One region of the Pantoea sp. XAF26B01_ASV70 genome, then DNA from elsewhere that is predicted to be linked to it. Evidence: predicted binding sites of a transcription regulator. Region 1 holds the regulator's gene; each other region holds the start of a gene.
What was found. Region 1 encodes sigma-54, which starts transcription at its own class of promoters, with help from an activator protein. Its sites were predicted from a motif close to GTTGGCACANNTTTCGCTNT; they were not measured.
Positions count from the first base shown of each region.

Region 2: the regulator sigma-54 is predicted to act here: its motif matches at 1,284-1,303, upstream of glnA (glutamate--ammonia ligase).
Region 3: the regulator sigma-54 is predicted to act here: its motif matches at 4,385-4,404, upstream of ACX8ZY_RS15845 (gamma-glutamyltransferase family protein).

Region 1 covers NZ_CM137251.1:3,763,740-3,770,474, forward strand. The annotation lists gene ACX8ZY_RS17810 (calcium/sodium antiporter) at 1-34, shown strand, start outside; gene kdsD (arabinose-5-phosphate isomerase KdsD) at 51-1,034, shown strand; gene kdsC (3-deoxy-manno-octulosonate-8-phosphatase KdsC) at 1,048-1,614, shown strand; gene lptC (LPS export ABC transporter periplasmic protein LptC) at 1,611-2,183, shown strand; gene lptA (lipopolysaccharide ABC transporter substrate-binding protein LptA) at 2,158-2,709, shown strand; gene lptB (LPS export ABC transporter ATP-binding protein) at 2,715-3,440, shown strand; gene rpoN (RNA polymerase factor sigma-54) at 3,489-4,922, shown strand; gene hpf (ribosome hibernation promoting factor) at 4,944-5,231, shown strand; gene ptsN (PTS IIA-like nitrogen regulatory protein PtsN) at 5,384-5,863, shown strand; gene rapZ (RNase adapter RapZ) at 5,911-6,735, shown strand, end outside.
Region 2 covers NZ_CM137251.1:92,925-99,659, reverse strand. The annotation lists gene typA (ribosome-dependent GTPase TypA) at 1-1,014, opposite strand, end outside; gene glnA (glutamate--ammonia ligase) at 1,453-2,862, shown strand; gene glnL (nitrogen regulation protein NR(II)) at 3,002-4,051, shown strand; gene glnG (nitrogen regulation protein NR(I)) at 4,059-5,468, shown strand; gene hemN (oxygen-independent coproporphyrinogen III oxidase) at 5,510-6,735, opposite strand, start outside.
Region 3 covers NZ_CM137251.1:3,339,444-3,346,178, reverse strand. The annotation lists gene puuE (allantoinase PuuE) at 1-743, shown strand, start outside; gene hpxZ (oxalurate catabolism protein HpxZ) at 794-1,174, opposite strand; gene ACX8ZY_RS15855 (AtzE family amidohydrolase) at 1,174-2,571, opposite strand; gene hpxX (oxalurate catabolism protein HpxX) at 2,568-2,750, opposite strand; gene ACX8ZY_RS15845 (gamma-glutamyltransferase family protein) at 2,763-4,349, opposite strand; gene hpxU (MurR/RpiR family transcriptional regulator HpxU) at 4,488-5,327, shown strand; gene ACX8ZY_RS15835 (transporter substrate-binding domain-containing protein) at 5,520-6,305, shown strand; gene ACX8ZY_RS15830 (amino acid ABC transporter permease) at 6,316-6,735, shown strand, end outside.

The DNA of each region.
Region 1 (6,735 bases):
GCTGTGGATGCAGCCGGCATTCATGGACGGCTAACAAGGACAGACTCACTATGTCATATCAGCAACCAACAGCATTTGATTTCCAGCAGGCGGGGAAAACCGTACTGCGCATTGAGCGCGAAGGTCTGGAACAACTCGATCAATATATTAACGACGATTTCGCCCGCGCCTGCGCCCTGATCTACGCCTGTCAGGGTAAAGTGGTGGTGATGGGCATGGGCAAGTCTGGCCATATCGGCAAAAAAATGGCGGCGACCTTTGCCAGTACCGGCACGCCCGCTTTTTTTGTTCATCCGGCCGAAGCCAGCCATGGCGATCTGGGCATGGTGAGCAAAAATGATGTGGTCATCGCCATCTCCAACAGCGGTGAGTCGAACGAAATCCTCGCGCTGATTCCGGTTTTAAAGCGTCAGCACATTACGCTGATCTGCATGACCGGACGGCCTGACAGTGCGATGGGCCGGGTTGCCGATGTGCATCTGTGTGTCCATGTTCCGCAGGAAGCCTGCCCGCTGGGTCTGGCACCGACCACCAGTACCACAGCCACGCTGGTGATGGGTGACGCGCTGGCGGTTTCGCTGCTGGAAGCGCGCGGCTTCACCGCCGAAGACTTTGCTTTGTCCCATCCTGGCGGTGCGCTGGGCCGTAAACTGCTGCTGCATGTGGCTGATATCATGCACAGTGGCGATGAGCTGCCGCACGTCACACGGGACGCCTCGCTGCGCGATGCGCTGCTGGAGATTACCCGCAAAAATCTGGGGCTGACGGTGATCGTCGACGACCTGATGAAAATTGAAGGTATCTTTACCGATGGTGACCTGCGCCGCATCTTTGATATGGGCATCGATTTCCAGCGCGCCACCATCGGGGAAGTGATGACGCCAGGTGGCATCCGCGTCCGGCCTAATATGCTGGCGGTGGAAGCCCTGAACCTGATGCAGACCAAAAACATTACCTCGATTCTGGTGGCCGATGACGACCATCTGCTCGGTGTGGTACATATGCATGACATGCTGCGCGCTGGCGTAGTCTGAACAGGAAGAGAAAATGCAACAGGCAACCCACCCGATTGAAACCTGCTACGGCCCGGTCAGCGCTGACGTTATGGCGCGCGCCAGCAGAATTCGTCTGCTGATCTGCGATGTCGATGGCGTGATGTCCGACGGAGTGATCTACATGGGGAATAATGGCGAAGAGCTGAAGGCATTCAACGTGCGGGACGGTTACGGCGTTCGCTGTTTGCTGACCTCCGATGTGGAAGTGGCTATTATTACCGGCCGCAATGCCCGTCTGATGGAAGATCGCTGCAAAACGCTCGGCATCCGTCATCTTTATCAGGGACAATCGGATAAGCTTTTGGCCTATCGTGAACTTCTGGATAAACTGTCTCTTTCCGACGACCAGGTCGCCTACATCGGTGACGATCTGATCGACTGGCCGGTTATGGCGAAAGTGGGTTTAAGCGTGGCGGTGGCGGATGCACATCCGATCCTGTTGCCGCGCGCGCATTATGTCACGCGGATTGCCGGTGGACGCGGTGCAGTTCGCGAAGTATGTGACCTGATCTTAATGGCGCAGAACAAATTTGAGGATGCCAAAGGGCAATCAGTATGAGTAAAAGCAGGCGTTGGATAACGCTGATTCTGACCTTGATTGCACTGGTTTTGATCGGCTGGAATCTTACTAACCAGGATGACGATGGCACGCCAGTCGGCACGGACAGTCAGTCACCGACCTACACCAGTGCTGATTCACACACTGTGGTTTATAACCCGCAGGGCGCGCTGTCATATAAACTGGTCTCTGACAAAGTGACCTATTTCTCGGATGATGAACTGAGCTGGTTCGACAATCCGGTCATGACCACCTTTGATGAGAACAAAATCCCTACCTGGACGTTACGCGCGGATAAAGCAAAGCTCACCAAAGATCGTATGCTTTACCTGTATGGCCATGTTGAGCTGAATACGCTGACGCAGGATTCTCAGCTTGAGCGGATCAAAACCGATAACGCCCAGATTAATCTTGTCACTCAGGACGTTACCTCTGATGACCAGGTGACATTGTATGGCCGCAGTTTTAACTCCACCGGCATGAAAATGCGCGGCAATTTACGGACAAAAAACGCCGAGTTAATCGAGAAGGTCAAAACCTCTTATGAAATTCAAAATGAACAAAAATAGCCTGAAGCTTTTACTGGCCAGCATGCTGCTGGCAACCAGCGTTCCGGCGCTGGCTCTGACCGGTGACTCGGACAAGCCCGTCAATATTGACTCGCAGAATCAGGCGCTGGATTTGCAAGGCAATGTCGCGACCTTTACCGGCAATGTCATCGTGACGCAGGGCTCAATTAAAATCACGGCAGATAAAGTCGTGGTGACCCGTCCGGGCGGCGACAGCAAGAAAACCATCGTTGACGCCTACGGTAATCCCGCCACCTTCTATCAGATGCAGGACAGCGGTAAGCCGGTGCAGGGCCATGCCGCAAAACTGCACTATGAACTGGCTAACGATTTCGTTGAACTGACCGGCAATGCGTTCATTGAGCAGCAGGACAGCAACATCAAAGGCGATCGTATTACCTACCTGGTGAAAGAGCAGAAAATGCAGGCTTTCAGTCAGGGCCAGAACAAGCGCGTCACGACTGTACTGGTGCCGTCGCAACTTCAGGACAAAGGTTCGTCCAACAGCGGAAAGAAGAGTAACTGATAGCTATGGCCACATTAATCGCAGAAAACCTGGCGAAGGCATATAAAGGCCGTCGCGTGGTAGAAGATGTCAGCCTGCAGGTAAAATCCGGCGAGATTGTCGGCCTGCTGGGCCCGAACGGTGCCGGTAAAACCACCACCTTTTACATGGTAGTGGGCATTGTGCCGCGTGACGCTGGCCGCATTATTATTGATGATGAAGATATCAGCATCCTGCCGCTGCATGCCCGTGCGCGTCGTGGCATCGGCTATCTGCCGCAGGAGGCATCGATCTTCCGTCGCCTCAGCGTCTACGATAACCTGATGGCGGTCTTGCAGATCCGTGACGATCTGACCGAAGAGCAACGCCAGGATCGTGCCCGTGAGCTGATGGAAGAGTTTCACATTGAGCACCTGCGCGACAGCATGGGCCAGGCACTTTCGGGTGGTGAGCGACGTCGTGTTGAGATTGCACGGGCGCTGGCGGCTAATCCTAAATTTATCCTGCTGGATGAACCTTTTGCCGGTGTTGACCCCATCTCCGTTATCGACATTAAGAAGATCATTGAGCATCTGCGTGACAGCGGCCTCGGTGTGCTGATTACCGACCATAACGTACGCGAAACGTTAGCGGTCTGTGAGCGGGCTTATATCGTCAGCCAGGGGCACCTGATCGCACACGGCACACCGAATGAAATTCTTGCGGATGAGCAGGTTAAGCGGGTTTATTTGGGTGAAGAGTTCAGACTCTGATAAGGTGTCGTTAATACCGATGTTTACCTGGGAACGATCATCCTGTCTATGAAGCAAGGTTTACAACTCAGGTTCAGCCAACAGCTGGCAATGACTCCGCAATTGCAACAGGCGATTCGCCTGCTGCAACTCTCTACGCTTGAACTCCAGCAGGAGCTTCAGCTTGCGCTGGAAAGTAATCCGCTGCTTGAGCAGACTGACCTGCATGAAGAGATCGATTCACGGGAGTCTTCAGAGGCCGAGGCGCTGGATACACGCGAAGCGCTTGAGCAGAAAGAGATGCCTGATGAACTGCCGCTGGATGCGACCTGGGATGAGATCTACACCGCGGGTACGCCTTCCGGCACCGGCACCGATTACCAGGATGATGAGTTACCGGTTTATCAGGGCGAAACGACCCAGTCGCTGCAGGATTATCTGATGTGGCAGGTCGGACTGACGCCGTTCAGCGATACCGATCGCGCCATTGCCACCTCTATTGTCGATGCTATTGATGACACCGGGTATCTCACCGTTTCGCTTGAGGAGATCCTTGACAGCATCGGCGATGATGAGCTCGAAGCGGATGAAGTTGAAGCGGTGCTGAAACGCATCCAGCGCTTTGACCCGATTGGTGTTGGCGCGCGCGACCTGCGTGACTGCCTGCTTGTGCAGCTTTCACAATATGCGCCCGAAACGCCGATGCTGGCAGAGGCGCGCCTGATCGTCAGCGAACATCTCGATCTGCTGGCAAACCACGATTTCCGCAGCCTGATGCGGGTCACACGCCTCAAAGAAGAGGTGCTGAAAGAGGCGATGCTGCTGATTCAGTCGCTGGACCCGCGTCCGGGTCAGTCGATCAACACCGGCGAACCAGAATATGTCATTCCCGATGTGCTGGTACGTAAGATCGGCAGCCGCTGGACGGTTGAACTCAATGCCGATAGCGTGCCACGTCTGAAGATCAATCAGCACTATGCGGCAATGAGCGGCGCGACGCGGAACGACAGCGACAGCCAGTTCATTCGCAGTAATCTGCAGGAAGCCCGCTGGCTGATTAAGAGCCTGGAAAGCCGCAATGATACCCTGCTGAAAGTGACGCGCTGTATTGTTGAGCAACAGCAGGCCTTTTTCGAGCAGGGTGAAGAATTTATGCGCCCGATGGTGCTGGCGGATATCGCCCAGGCCGTTGAGATGCACGAATCGACCATCTCCCGCGTTACCACGCAGAAGTATCTGCACAGCCCGCGTGGCATTTTTGAACTGAAGTACTTTTTCTCCAGTCACGTTAATACGGAAGGTGGCGGTGAAGCCTCCTCTACCGCGATTCGTGCCCTGGTGAAAAAATTAATTTCGGCGGAAAATCCAGCCAAACCCTTGAGCGACAGTAAACTGACCTCCATGTTATCTGATCAGGGGATCATGGTGGCACGGCGTACCGTCGCCAAATATCGTGAGTCTTTATCCATCCCGCCATCGAACCAGCGTAAACAACTGGTTTGAAAGAAATGAGAAGGAAGACCTATGCAGCTGAACCTGACCGGGCAACACGTTGAAATCACTCCACCTCTGCGTGAATTCGTCAACGGTAAATTTGCCAAACTGGAACACTATTTTGAACATATCAATCAGGTCTATATTGTCCTGAAGGTTGAGAAAGTCACGCAGGTGGCTGACGCAACACTACACGTGAATGGTGGCGAGCTGCACGCCACATCCGAAGCGGAAGATATGTATGCGGCCATTGACGGACTGATCGATAAGCTCACCCGTCAGCTGACCAAACACAAAGATAAACTGAAAAAACACTAACCTTCACGCTAGCGACGCGCGCCTGGCGCGCAGAGCCGACAGGATGGGGCGGATAATCCGCCCCGTTTTGTCATCTGAGCAGGCGCCGTTTGTCACACGCGTCAATACGCGCTGGCGGTGAATGGCCTGGTGAACACGCAAGTGAAACGATAATGAACAACGATCTCACACTGGAATTGAGCACAGTGCTTTCGCCAGACTGCACCCGCAGCGGCGTCCACTGCCAGAGCAAAAAACGTGCGCTGGAAATCATCAGCGAACTGGCCGCTAAGCAGCTCAACCTGCCGCACCAGACGCTTTTCGAAGCGATCCTGACCCGCGAACGCATGGGCAGTACCGGTATTGGTAACGGGATAGCCATCCCGCACGGCAAGCTGGAAGAGGATACGCTGCGCGCGGTTGGGGTGTTTATCAGCCTCGAACAGCCGATTGCGTTTGATGCCGTCGACAACCAGCCTGTCGATCTGTTGTTTGCCTTACTGGTCCCGGCTGACCAGTGCAAAACACATCTGCACACCCTGTCACTGGTGGCAAAGCGTCTGGCAGATAAAACGGTTTGCCGTCGTCTGCGCGCAGCGCAGAGTGATGAAGAGCTCTATGCCATTATTACGGAAGTCCAGTCGGAGCAGTAACGCGTCTTTACCGGCCGGGTGCCGGTTTTAAAACGGGAGAGAAGGTCATGGTGCTGATGATCGTTAGCGGTCGTTCAGGCTCGGGGAAGTCAGTGGCGCTCCGTGCGCTGGAAGATATGGGGTTCTACTGCGTTGATAACCTGCCGGTCGTGCTGCTGCCTGAGTTAGCTAACTCGCTGGCTGAGCGCAATATTTCGGCGGCGGTCAGCATCGACGTGCGTAATATGCCCGAATCCCCGGAAATTTTTGAAACCGCACTGAATAATCTGCCTGATACATTTTCCCCTCAGCTGCTGTTTCTCGACGCCGATCGCAACACCCTGATTCGTCGTTACAGCGATACGCGCCGTCTGCATCCCCTCTCCAGCAAAAACCTCTCGCTGGAGAGCGCGATTGATGAAGAGAGCGATCTGCTGGAGCCACTTCGTTCACGTGCCGATCTGATCATCGACACCTCAGAGATGTCGGTGCATGAGCTGGCAGAGATGCTGCGTACCCGCCTGCTGGGCAAGCGTGAACGTGAGCTGACTATGGTGTTTGAGTCGTTTGGCTTCAAGCATGGCATTCCGATTGACGCTGACTATGTATTTGACGTGCGCTTTCTGCCCAACCCCCACTGGGATCCCAAACTGCGTCCGATGACCGGCCTCGATCGTCCTGTGGCGGCCTTCCTTGATCGCCACACTGAAGTGCATAATTTTATCTACCAGACGCGCAGCTACCTTGAACTCTGGCTGCCGATGCTGGAGACCAATAACCGTAGCTATCTTACCGTGGCGATTGGCTGCACCGGCGGTAAACACCGCTCAGTCTATATTGCAGAACAGCTGGCAGATTACTTCCGTTCACGGGGTAAGAATGTGCAGTCACGC
Region 2 (6,735 bases), 480 kb from region 1:
TTCTTTGTTCAGACGCTCAAGGATCTGACGTGACGTCACGTACTTACCTTCTTTACCGCAGAACGGTGAGGTGTTGACGTTAAAGAACATGGTAACTGTTGGCTCATCGACACTCAGTGCTGGCAGCGCCTGCACGTTCTGTGGATCACAGATGGTGTCAGAGATGTTCAGCTCGCCCAGACCGGTGATAGCAATGATATCGCCCGCTTCTGCCAGGTCGCTGTCGATACGCTCAAGACCCAGGTGAGTCAGGACTTTACCGACTTTACCGTTACGGGTTTTGCCTTCGCTATCGATGATAGTGACTTGCTGGTTAGGCTTAACTTTACCGCGCTTGATACGGCCGATGCCGATCACGCCCAGGTAGTTGTTGTAGTCCAGCTGAGAGATTTGCATCTGCAGTGGGGCGTCAGCCTCAACCTGCGGAGGCGCAACGTGGTCGACGATCGCCTGATACAGCGGGGTCATATCGTCAGCCATGTCGGTGTGCTCAAGACCAGCAATACCATTCAGCGCAGAGGCGAAAATGATAGGGAAGTCGAGCTGCTCATCAGTAGCATCCAGGTTAACGAACAGGTCAAATACCTGATCAACAACCCAATCCGGACGCGCACCAGGGCGGTCTACTTTGTTGATAACCACAATCGGCTTCAGACCATGCGCGAACGCTTTTTTGGTCACGAAGCGGGTTTGCGGCATAGGGCCATCCATCGCATCTACAACCAGCAGCACCGAGTCCACCATGGACATGACGCGCTCAACTTCACCACCGAAGTCGGCGTGTCCCGGGGTATCAACGATGTTGATACGGTAGTCATTCCACTTAATGGCGGTGTTTTTTGCGAGGATGGTAATCCCACGCTCTTTCTCCAAATCATTGGAGTCCATCACGCGCTCTGTTGCTTCGGTACGGGCATCAAAAGTACCGGATTGTTGCAGCAGTTTGTCAACCAGGGTGGTCTTTCCATGGTCAACGTGCGCGATGATGGCGATGTTACGCAAATTTTCGATCACAGCTTTGCCTCAGGCATTAGAAATAGCGCGTTATTGTACACTGATTAAGCGGAAGACTGAACACGATCACACTTTTCACTGAAAGTTTATTGCATGGAGGCCAATTTGCCCTGTTACCGGTGCAGAAAATGCACTAAGTTGGTCTGATGCACCAAAATAGTGCCACCAGATGGCCGTTAAGCACCACACTGGTGCAATAAAACGATCGTGGTGCAGCCGCTTTATGACAAAAAGGTGCACCACAAGGCGATTTAAGCATCATCAAAAAAGTTGGCACAGAATTCGCTTTATCTAAATCAAGCGTAAACGCCAGACAGATGTCGGTTGAAGAGCGTGCCGGAAGAGGTTGGTCAGGGAGTTGTTTTCCCGCAACGTATTCCGGAAACGACGTTTCCTCGCCATGTAGATAATGAAAGACCATTTCCAGGAGAGTTGAGTATGTCCGCTGAACACGTTCTCTCGATGATGAACGAGCATGAAGTTAAGTTTGTTGACCTGCGTTTTACCGATACCAAAGGTAAAGAACAGCACGTTACGATCCCTGCTCACCAGGTTAACGCTGACTTCTTCGAAGAAGGCAAAATGTTCGATGGTTCGTCTATTGGCGGCTGGAAAGGCATTAACGAATCAGACATGGTGCTGATGCCTGACGCCACCACGGCGGTCATGGATCCTTTCTTCGAAGATTCTACGCTGATCATCCGTTGTGACATCCTCGAGCCAGGCACCATGCAGGGCTACGACCGCGATCCACGCTCTATCGCTAAGCGCGCTGAAGATTTCCTGCGCTCTTCCGGCATCGCTGATACCGTACTGTTTGGACCAGAACCAGAATTCTTCCTGTTCGATGACATCCGTTTCGGCTCATCGACGTCCGGTTCACACGTTGCTATCGACGATATCGAAGCGGCATGGAACACCGGTAAAGAGTACGAAGGCGGTAACAAAGGTCACCGTCCAGGTCTGAAAGGCGGCTACTTCCCGGTTCCACCGGTTGACTCATCACAGGACATCCGTTCTGCCATGTGTCTGACCATGGAGCAGATGGGCCTGGTTGTTGAAGCGCATCACCACGAAGTGGCGACCGCGGGTCAGAACGAAGTGGCAACCCGCTTCAATACCATGACCAAAAAAGCGGACGAAATTCAGATCTACAAATATGTGGTTCATAACGTTGCGCACGCTTACGGCAAAACCGCGACCTTTATGCCGAAGCCTATGTTTGGCGACAACGGTTCAGGCATGCACTGCCATATGTCACTCTCCAAAGGTGGCCAGAACCTGTTTGCCGGCGATAAGTACGGCGGCCTGTCTGAAATGGCGCTGTTCTACATCGGCGGTATCATCAAGCACGCTAAAGCGATCAACGCCCTGGCGAACCCGACCACCAACTCTTACAAGCGTCTGGTCCCGGGTTACGAAGCACCGGTTATGCTGGCTTACTCTGCCCGTAACCGTTCAGCCTCAATCCGTATTCCGGTTGTTGCCAGCCCGAAAGCGCGTCGTATCGAAGCGCGCTTCCCGGATCCAGCGGCTAACCCATACCTGGCGTTCACCGCACTGCTGATGGCTGGCCTGGATGGCATCATCAACAAAATCCATCCTGGCGATGCGATGGACAAAAACCTGTATGACCTGCCACCGGAAGAAGAAGCTGAGATTCCAAAAGTTGCAGGCTCTCTGGAAGAAGCGCTGAATGCACTGAACGAAGACCGCGAGTTCCTGACCCGCGGCGGAGTATTCACTGACGAATCGATCGATGCTTACATCGAACTGCGTAAAGCAGAGATGGATCGCGTTCGCATGACGCCACACCCGGTTGAGTTCGAGCTCTACTACAGCGTTTAACTGGTCAGACGTTTTTTGTTGCCGTGGAAACTTTTAGCCCATCTTCGGATGGGCTTTTTTCTCCGCGAATTCACCGTTCATTCGCCCTCTTTTCGGCTTAAAGACTAAAATGCACCTCTTTAGTGCAGAGGAACGTTGTATGGCAACTGGCTCTCTGCCCGATGCAGGGCAGATTCTCAACGCGTTAATCAACAGTATTTTGTTGGTGGATAACGATCTGGTTATTCATTACGCCAACCCGGCGGCGCAGCAATTACTGGCGCAAAGCTCACGCAAATTGTTCGGCACGCCGTTACCGGAGTTAACCGGCTACTTTTCGCTGAATATCGAGGTGATGCGCGAGAGTCTTGAGGCTGGCCAGGGATTTACTGACAGTGAGGTCACGCTGGTGGTAGATGGTCGCGCACACATTATGTCGCTGACCGCCCAGCGGTTACCCGATGGCTTAATCCTGATGGAAATGGCGCCGATGGATAATCAGCGTCGTCTCAGTCAGGAGCAGTTACAGCACGCCCAGCAGGTGGCCGCTCGCGATCTGGTTCGCGGCCTGGCCCATGAGATTAAAAATCCGCTGGGAGGATTGCGCGGCGCGGCACAGCTTTTATCCCGCGCCCTGCCCGATCCCTCGCTGAATGAATATACCAAAGTGATTATTGAACAGGCCGACCGTTTGCGGAATCTGGTTGATCGTCTGCTGGGGCCGCAGCAGCCGGGCATGCACATCACGCAGAGCATTCATCAGGTGGCCGAACGGGTGGTCAATCTGGTGTCGATGGAGCTGCCGGAGAATGTCTCGCTGGTACGGGATTATGATCCCAGCCTGCCGGAACTGCCGCACGATCCCGATCAGATTGAACAGGTGCTGCTTAACGTGGTGCGCAATGCGCTTCAGGCGCTGGGCGACGATGGCGGCACCATTATTATCCGCACCCGCACGGCTTTCCAGCTGACGCTGCACGGCACGCGTTATCGCCTGGTGGCACGTATTGATATTGAAGATGATGGCCCCGGCATTCCGGCCCAGCTGCAGGATACGCTGTTTTATCCGATGGTCAGCGGACGCGAAGGCGGTACCGGTTTAGGCCTCTCCATCGCCCGTAGCCTGATTGATCAACATTCAGGAAAAATAGAATTTAACAGTTGGCCGGGACACACCGAATTCTCGGTTTACCTGCCTATTCGCCAGTGAGGTTTCTATGCAACGAGGGATAGTCTGGATCGTCGATGACGATAGCTCCATCCGCTGGGTGCTTGAACGCGCGCTCACTGGAGCCGGTTTGAGCTGTGCGACTTTTGACAGCGCAAGCGAGGTGCTGGATGCCCTCTCAACCAAGACCCCGGACGTTTTACTGTCAGACATTCGCATGCCCGGTATGGATGGCCTGGCGCTGCTGAAACAGATTAAGCAGCGTCATCCGATGCTTCCGGTCATCATAATGACGGCGCATTCTGATCTGGACGCTGCCGTCAGCGCCTATCAGCAGGGTGCCTTTGATTACCTGCCTAAGCCGTTCGATATTGATGAAGCGGTTGCGCTGGTCGAGCGTGCTATCAGCCACTATCAGGAGCAGCAGCAGCCGCGTAATCAGCCGGTCAGCGGACCCACCACCGATATCATCGGTGAAGCGCCCGCGATGCAGGATGTGTTCCGCATCATCGGGCGATTATCGCGCTCGTCGATCAGTGTGCTGATCAACGGCGAGTCCGGTACCGGTAAAGAGCTGGTGGCCCATGCGCTGCATCGCCACAGCCCGCGCACCAAAGCGCCCTTTATCGCGCTCAACATGGCGGCGATCCCCAAAGATTTAATTGAATCAGAACTGTTTGGTCACGAAAAAGGCGCCTTTACCGGGGCGAACCAGATCCGTCAGGGCCGTTTTGAGCAGGCGGATGGCGGCACGCTGTTTCTGGATGAGATCGGTGATATGCCGCTGGATGTGCAGACCCGTCTGCTGCGCGTGCTGGCCGATGGCCAGTTCTATCGCGTTGGTGGCTATGCGCCGGTCAAAGTGGATGTGCGTATTATCGCGGCGACCCACCAGAATCTGGAATTACGCGTACAGGAAGGCAAGTTCCGTGAGGATCTGTTTCACCGCCTGAACGTGATTCGTGTGCATCTGCCACCGCTGCGTGAGCGTCGTGAGGATATCCCGCGTCTGGCGCGTTATTTCCTGCAGGTGGCGGCGCGTGAGCTGGGTGTGGAAGCGAAGATTCTGCATCCGGAAACCGAGACAGCGTTAACCCGACTGCACTGGTCAGGTAACGTGCGTCAGTTGGAGAACACCTGTCGCTGGCTGACCGTGATGGCTGCGGGTCAGGAAGTCCTGATTCAGGACCTGCCCGGAGAACTGTTTGAATCCAGTACGCCGGAGAATCCGGTACAGTCGCTGCCTGACAGCTGGGCAACGCTGCTGGCACAGTGGGCCGATCGCGCTCTGCGTTCCGGTCATCAGAATCTGCTGTCAGAAGCCCAGCCGGAGATGGAGCGCACGCTGCTCACTACTGCGCTGCGTCATACGCAGGGCCACAAACAGGAAGCGGCACGTTTGCTGGGCTGGGGACGAAACACGCTGACGCGCAAGCTTAAAGAGCTGGGCATGGAATAAGCGGTTCAGTTCGGGCTGGTGTAGTCTGCCAGCCCGTTTCTTCAGATAACGCGGGAGAACTGCTGCTGACGCGCTTTCTGACGCAGATAGCGATCAAAGCACATGCAAATATTGCGGATCAGTAACCGGCCAATTCCCGTCACCTCCAGCCCCGTAGCGGTTTGTTCCACCAGCCCATCGGCTATCAACGGCTTCAGCAGCGCCAAGTCCTCAGCAAAATAGTCGCTGAAGCGAATGCCCCATTGCGCTTCTGTCGCGGCAAAATTCAGCGAGAAGTTGCAAATCAGCGTTTTTATCACGTCCCGACGCAGACAATCATCGTCGGTTAAGGCGATGCCACGCCACAGGCCATTTCCCTGCTGTTCCACACAATTGTACCAGGTATTAAGGTCTTTCTGGTTCTGCGCATAACTGTCGCCAATCATGCTGATGGCAGAGACGCCAAGCCCCAGCAAATCGCTGTCTCCCTGCGTCGTATATCCCTGGAAATTGCGATGCAACTGCCCTTTGCGCTGCGCGATAGCCAGTTCATCCTGCGGCTTCGCAAAGTGATCCATTCCAATGAACTGGTAGCCCTGCTGAGTCAGGGTTGCGATGGTCTGCTGTAAAATATCCAGCTTTTGCTGAGCCGATGGCAGTTCACCCTCTTTGATTTTACGCTGTGCCGCGAACATCGCCGGCAGATGCGCATAGTTAAAGACGCTAAGACGATCCGGGCTCAGCGCCAGTACCCGCTCCAGCGTCCAGGCGAAGCTGGCGGGCGTCTGCAGGGGTAAACCATAGATCAGGTCAATGCTGGTCGAGCTGAACCCCTGTTCACGGGCACGCGCCATCAGCCCGAAAATCATCTCTTCATCCTGTACCCGGTTAACCCGCTCCTGCACCGATTTGTTGAAGTCCTGCACCCCCATGCTCAGCCGGTTGAATCCCAGCGATCGCAGGTGATCAATCACATCCAGCGCAATTTCCCGGGGATCTACTTCGATCGACATTTCGGCATCATCGGCCACACTGAAATGCTGCTTCAGTAAACCCACCAGCCGGGAAATCTGCGCATTGTCGAGGAAGGTTGGCGTGCCGCCGCCCCAGTGAAGCTGCGTGACCTGACGCTGACGAAACAGCGGCGCACGCTGAATAATCTCCTGCTCAAGCACATCCAGATAGCGGTCCGCTTTGTGACGCTGACGCGTCACTATCTTATTGCAGCCGCAGAAGTAGCAGAGACGATGGCAGAAGGGAATATGGACATAGAGCGACAGCGGACGAT
Region 3 (6,735 bases), 420 kb from region 1:
CAGCCAGCTATCCCGATCGCCACATGTCGATGGAGTCGCTGTATGAGTACGGCTCACGCGCCGGTTTCTGGCGTATCCACAACGAATTCCAGAAACGCGGTCTGCCGTTAACGGTTTTCGGCGTGGCGATGGCGCTGGCGCGTCATCCGGAAGTCGTCGAGGCGATTAAACAGGCTGACTACGATGTGGTCAGTCACGGCTGGCGCTGGATCCACTATCAGGGCATGGATGCAAAAACCGAACGCCAGCATATGCAGCAGGCGGTCGATGTGCTGGTTGATCTGTTTGGTAAAGCGCCGACCGGCTGGTACACCGGCCGCGACAGCCCGAATACCCGGCGGCTGGTGGTGGAGCAGGGCGGTTTTAGCTATGACAGTGACTACTACGGCGACGATCTGCCTTTCTGGACCCAGGTCACCTGTCAGGATGGAACGGTTAAACCGCACCTGATTATCCCCTATACCCTGGAGTGCAATGACATGCGCTTTGCCTCGCCGCAGGGATTTAATACCGCCGAACAGTTCTTTACCTATCTGCGCGACAGCTTCGATGTGCTGTATGAAGAGGGCGAAACCGCACCGAAGATGATGTCGATCGGTATGCATTGCCGCCTGCTGGGTCGTCCTGGCAAATTCCGCGCGCTGCAGAATTTTCTCGATCACATCCAGCAGCATGAGGATGTCTGGATCTGCACCCGTCAGCAGATCGCTGACCACTGGATCAACACGCACCCGGCACCTTAAGCCGGTTCCGGCGCTCGCCCCGCGTTGATCGGGCGAAGCGCCGGACGATGTCAGCTCATCAGGCTGACCTGCGCCGCCACGATGCACCAGCCGTGGGGCATGCGTACCCAGGTCTGCTGCTGACGGCCAATTTTATCGCTGCCGGTGCGGGTAAATTCGGTGCTGCAGACCGCATAATCCTCGCCAAAGGTGGTGATCACGGTGTTTTGCAGCGTCCGGTTCAGCCCGGCTGAAGGACGCGCGGCGCGGAAGGCCCGAATCTCATCAATGCCATACAGATTCTCACCTGCGCCGAGGCGCACGGTTCGCGGGTCGTGCCAGAACAACGCATCCAGTTCGGCCACGTCATTGCTGACCAGCGCCTGCTCGTAGCGGTAAAACTGCGCCGTCACCTCGGTGACGACCTGCGGTAAATTAATCTCTCTGCTCATCAGGCTCCAGCCATATTGATTTGCGGTATCGTGATGCCGCGTTGTTCCAGTGCCCAGGCGGCACGTAACACCGCCTCTTCATTAAACGGACGGGCGATAAGCTGTAATCCAATCGGCAGACCGCTTCGGGTCGCCAGCGGCACGGTACAGACCGGCAATCCCAGGAAGGAGATCGGCTGCGTCAGCATACCCATGCTCGCCTTAGCGGGCAGCGATTCCCCCTGAATTGACAGGGTCTGCTGACCGATGGTGATCGCGCTGCAGGGTGTCGCCGGTGCTATCAGCACATCAAACCGATCAAAAAGCGGCAACACCTGCTGCTGGAAATGGCGGCGGAAACGCTGCGCCTGCACGTACCAGGCACCTGGCATCATGGCACCGGCCAGCAGACGCTCGCGTGAATTGGGTTCAAACTGCTCAGGCGTCTGGCGCAGGGCGGGCAGATAGTGATTGCCGCCTTCTGCCGCGGTCATGATAAATGCCGCCGAGCGTGCCAGCTCAGCGTCCGGCATCAGCACCTCTTCCTGTGCATCAAGTGCTGCCGCGACCACCGCGACGGCAGCGCGGGCATCCTCATCGCACCAGCGGGCAAAAAAGCCACCCAGTACGCCGCAGCGCAAGCCTTCGCTGCCCTGTGACAGCCCCGGTAGCGTCGCGGTCAGCGGGTGAGCGGCCTGAAACGTATCGGTGTGGTCTGCGCCCTGCAACAGATCATATACCAGCGCCAGGTCTTCAACCCGCCGCGCCAGAGGACCGATGTGATCGAGGCTGGCGACAAACGGATGGCTGCCGCTGCGTGACAACCGGCCAAAGGTCGGCTTAAGACCAAAAATACCGCACAGCGACGCGGGCACCCGAATCGAGCCGTTGGTGTCGGTGCCCAGTGAAAAGTGGACCAGACCGGCGGCCACGGCAGCCGCCGAACCGCCTGACGAGCCGCCAGCCACGCGGCTGAGATCGCGCGGATTGTGCGTCGCGCCGTAGTGGCTGTTTTCGGTGGTAAAACCATACGCGTAGGCATCCATGTTCAGCATGCCAGACAGCAGCGCACCAGAGCGACGCAGTTTATCGACAGCAAACGCATCTGCACGTGCCGCCGGCCGGTCGCTGAACAGGCTGGCACCGGCCAGGGTAGTGTGACCCGCCACATCAAACAGGTTTTTTACCGCATACGGGATGCCCGCCAGCGGTGGCAGGGTTTCGCCGCGCTGCCGCTGCGCATCAACATCCGCCGCTTCTTTTAACATGCGCGGCCCGGTCACTTCCGTCCAGGCATTCAGCGCCGGATTGTGCTGCTCAACCGCCTGCAGCGTGCGCTTTGCCACTTCCAGCGCACTGATTTCACCCTGCTGGATCGCCCGCTGCAGGGTCTGAATCGAAACGTCACCTAATCTCATGCCTGGTATACTCCTGCCACTTCAAGCCGGTCATCCAGCGGAAACGTCATCAGCGGCGCGGCCATCTCCGCGATACGCGACAGCTGGATCAGCAGTTCAGCGCGGCGGGCGTCATCCAGTTCCAGTTGCAGTATCTGCTCCATATGGCCGATGTAGCTGGCCCAGTCGTGTTGATTCATGATTCGCTCCTGTTAAAAACCGGCGGCGCTGCCGTTACTGCGTGGATCGCTTGCGCCCTCAAACATGCCGTTGCTGTGGCGCACAATGGCGCCCGCATGGCCCACGGATTCGCTGAAGTCCGGCAGCAGCTCCACCTCATGTCCCCACAGACGCAGCATCAATACCGTTTCGTCGTCAAAACGACCTTCCAGTTTCAGCGAGTCTGATGATTGCCCCCAGGTCCGGCCCAGCAGCCAGCGCGGCGCACTGACCGCCTGTTGTAACGGCAAGCCCTGAATCACATGGCGGGTAAAAATCGCCGCCTGAGTCTGCGGCTGTCCATCCCCACCCATCGCGCCATACACCAGCGTCCGGCCATCTTTCAGCCGTGCGGCGGCGGGATTCAGGGTATGAAACGGTTGCTTACCGGGTGCCAGGGCCAGCAGATGGTCAGGATCGAGGCTGAAAGCGGCGCCGCGGTTCTGCCAGGTGATACCCGTGCCGGGCAGCACCACACCACTGCCAAATTCGTGATAAATGCTCTGAATAAAGGAGACGGCCAGGCCGCTGCTGTCCATCACGCCCATCCAGACCGTATCGCCCGGCCCGCGTCCGTTTCCCCATGCCGCCGCCTCTCCATCGGTGATCTGGCTGGCGAGTGTGGCAAGGTGATCGCTGTCCAGCAGCGCCTGCAAATCTTCCGTGACGTGACGCGGATCGGTGATGTGTTTGTCGCGCAGTGCAAACGCTTTTTTGGTGGCTTCCACGATACGGTGCACCGTCTGCGCATCGTCAGCCTCCGCCATCTCCAGCCGATCGGTGATGCCCAGGATCGCCAGCGACACCATGCCCTGCGTTGGCGGGGTGATATTCCAGATGTCACCTTCGCTGTGGGAGAGATGCAGCGGCGTCGTGCGGCGGGCGCGATGCTGCTGCAGATCGGCCAGCGTCACCGGCATGCCCAGCGTGGCCATCTCATCGGCCATATGGTGAGCCAGCGTGCCGCGATAAAAGCTGTCGAGCCCCTCTTCAGTAAGCTGGCTGAGGGTGTTTGCCAGGGCGGGCTGGGTAAAACGGCTGCCTGGCTGCGGCACGTTGCCGTCAGGCATAAAGGTGGCGCTGAAGCCGGGCTGATGCTGCAATTCACTGCGGAACGTCGCGGTGGCGGCGCTCTGTGAGGTGGTCACCGGAATACCGTCGGCGGCGTAGCGAATCGCATCGCGCAGCAGACGTGCCAGCGGCAGCGGCGGGGTGCCCATCTCAGCCGAGAGATTCAGTGCCTCCTGCCAGCCGCTGACCGTACCGGCCACGGTCAGCGCCGCTTTCGGCCCGCGATGCGGAATCTTAGGGTGATCGGCGTAGAAATCGTGATGAGCCAGCGAACCGGCTGCGCCGCTGGCGTCGATAGCGACAGGATCGCCGCCGGGCGGCAGAATCAGCCAGAAACCATCACCGCCCAGTCCATTCATATGCGGGTAGACCACGGCGATGGTCGCGGCAGCGGCTACCATCGCTTCAATGGCATTACCGCCATCACGCAGTACCGCGAGCGCGCTCTCACTCGCCAGATGGTGTGGCGTCACCGCCATCCCCTGCGGGGCCATATTGCTTTGAATCATCTTTTTCTCGTTATCCGGGTGACAGAACCGATAACAAAGCAAGAGCTGTTCCAGTTTTCACCCTGAGCTGACGATGCGCCGGTTAACCTGGCGCAAATTGTGCTAGCTTCTGCTGAAACAAAAGTTACAGGACGGGTTATGAAACAGCTTGATGAACGACTCAGGAGTCACTATCCCCAGCTCTCCCCGCAGGAGCAGCGTATTGCCGACTTCGTGTTTGACCACTTCGATGACCTGATCAGCTACAACAGTGCCGAGCTGGCGCGGCTCAGTGGCGTGTCGAAAGCCACGGTCAGCCGGCTGTTTAAGCGTCTGGGCTATGAAAAATACAAGGATATGCGTGATGAGTTACGCATCCTGCGCCAGAGCGGCATGCCGCTGACCGATAATCGTGATGCGGTGCAGGGCAATACGCTGCTGGCGCGACACTACAAGCAGGAGATGGCTAACCTGACGCAGTGGGTGAACAGTCTGGATGCCCGGCACTTTAATGAGGTTATCCAGCAGCTGGCGCAGGCAAAACGCGTCTTTATCATCGGCATGCGCAACGCCTATCCGGTGGCACTGCATCTGCGACAGCAGCTGGTGCAGGCGCGTTCGCAGGTACATATCCTGCCGCAGCCGGGCCAGACGCTGGCTGAGGAGCTGGTGGATATTACGCCGGAGGATATGGTGGTCGTGATGGCCTTCCGTCGTCGTCCCCGCATCATTCGCCCGCTGATGCAGCAGTTGCAGGCGGCCGGTATCCCGCTGCTGGCGCTGTGTGAGCCGCAGGCGCAGACGGTGATTGCGCTGGCGCGCTGGCAGCTCTGTACGCCGCTGGACAGCGTTTCCGCCTTCGACAGTTATGGCTCCGCCATGAGTCTGGTTAACCTGATTGCCAATGCACTGCTACATGAAATGCTGGCACAGGGACGTCAGCGCATTCATCAGATCGCCGACCTTTACCAGCAGTTTGACGAGCTGGAGCACCGCTAACAGGCACCATTTTGGTGCTTTGCCCCATTTCAGAACAGACCTTCCCCCGGCGTAGTCGTCCCGATTACGCCAGATTTCAGCTGAATGCTTTGCCGCTTAACCCTTTTTCTGTGGCCGTCCGGGTTGGCACATTAGTTGCAGATTGCATCTCAAAGAATCTTTTGTTTCACGTTAATCTCACCGGGGTGCATAATGAAAAAAGTTTTGATGGCGGTTGCGACAGCGGCATTACTGATGGCACAAGCGGGAAGCGCGCTGGCCGATCAACTGCAGGACATCCAGAAACGCGGCGTCATTCGCATCGCCGTGCCGCAGGATTTCCCGCCGTTTGGCTCGGTTGGCACCGATCTGCAGCCGCAGGGGTATGACATCGACACGGCCAGATACCTGGCAAAGCAGATGAAACTTAAGTTGCAGCTGGTGCCGGTCAGCAGTGCCAACCGCGTGCCTTATCTGCAAACCGACAAGGTCGACCTGGTCATCTCCAGCATGGGTAAAAATGCCGAGCGGGAAAAAGTGATCGACTTCACCCGCGCCTATGCGCCGTTCTTCCTGGGTGTATTCGGGCCGAAAGGCGATGAAATAAAAGCGGCGTCTGCCCTGAGCGGCAAATCGATTGGCGTAACACGTGGTGCAGTAGAGGACATGGTGCTCAGTGACGTTGCGCCGAAAGATGCACAGGTGAAACGCTACGAAGATAACAACACTACCTTGTCTGCGTATCTCTCCGGTCAGGTGCAGTATGTGGCGACCGGCAACCTGGTAGTCGCCGCCATTGCCCGTCAGAATCCGGCTAAAGCGCCGGTGGCGCAGTTTATGCTGAAAGATTCTCCCTGCTATATCGGCCTGAAGAAAGATCAGCCGGCACTGAAAGCGAAAGTGAATGCGCTGATTGAGCAGGGCATCAAAGATGGCACCCTGAATAAACTGTCAGAAGAGTGGCTGAAAGCGCCGCTGCCCGCCAACCTCGGCGCCTGAGGAAAGATTCATGACCGGGCAACTTAACTTTCCCGCCCTGTGGCCCTACTGGCCGGAGCTGCTCTCCGGTCTTTGGGTCACCATTCAGCTGACGGTGCTGGCGACTACCGGTGGTGTGGCGCTCGGCATTGCGGGCGCGGCGCTGCGCAGTGGCAGACCCAGCTGGATGAGCCGCCTGTGGGGCATCTATGTCGAGCTGATCCGCAACACGCCGTTTGTGGTGCAACTGTTCTTTATCGTTTTCGGTCTGCCTGCGCTGGGGCTGAAACTCACTGCTGGCGAGGCGGCGCTGTTGGCGATGCTGATCAACCTCGGGGCATATAGCACCGAGATTATTCGTGCCGGAATACAGGTGACACCCAAAGGGCAGTGGGAAGCGGGACGGGTGCTGGGATTAACCCGCAGCCAGACGTTTCTGCGGGTGGTGTTG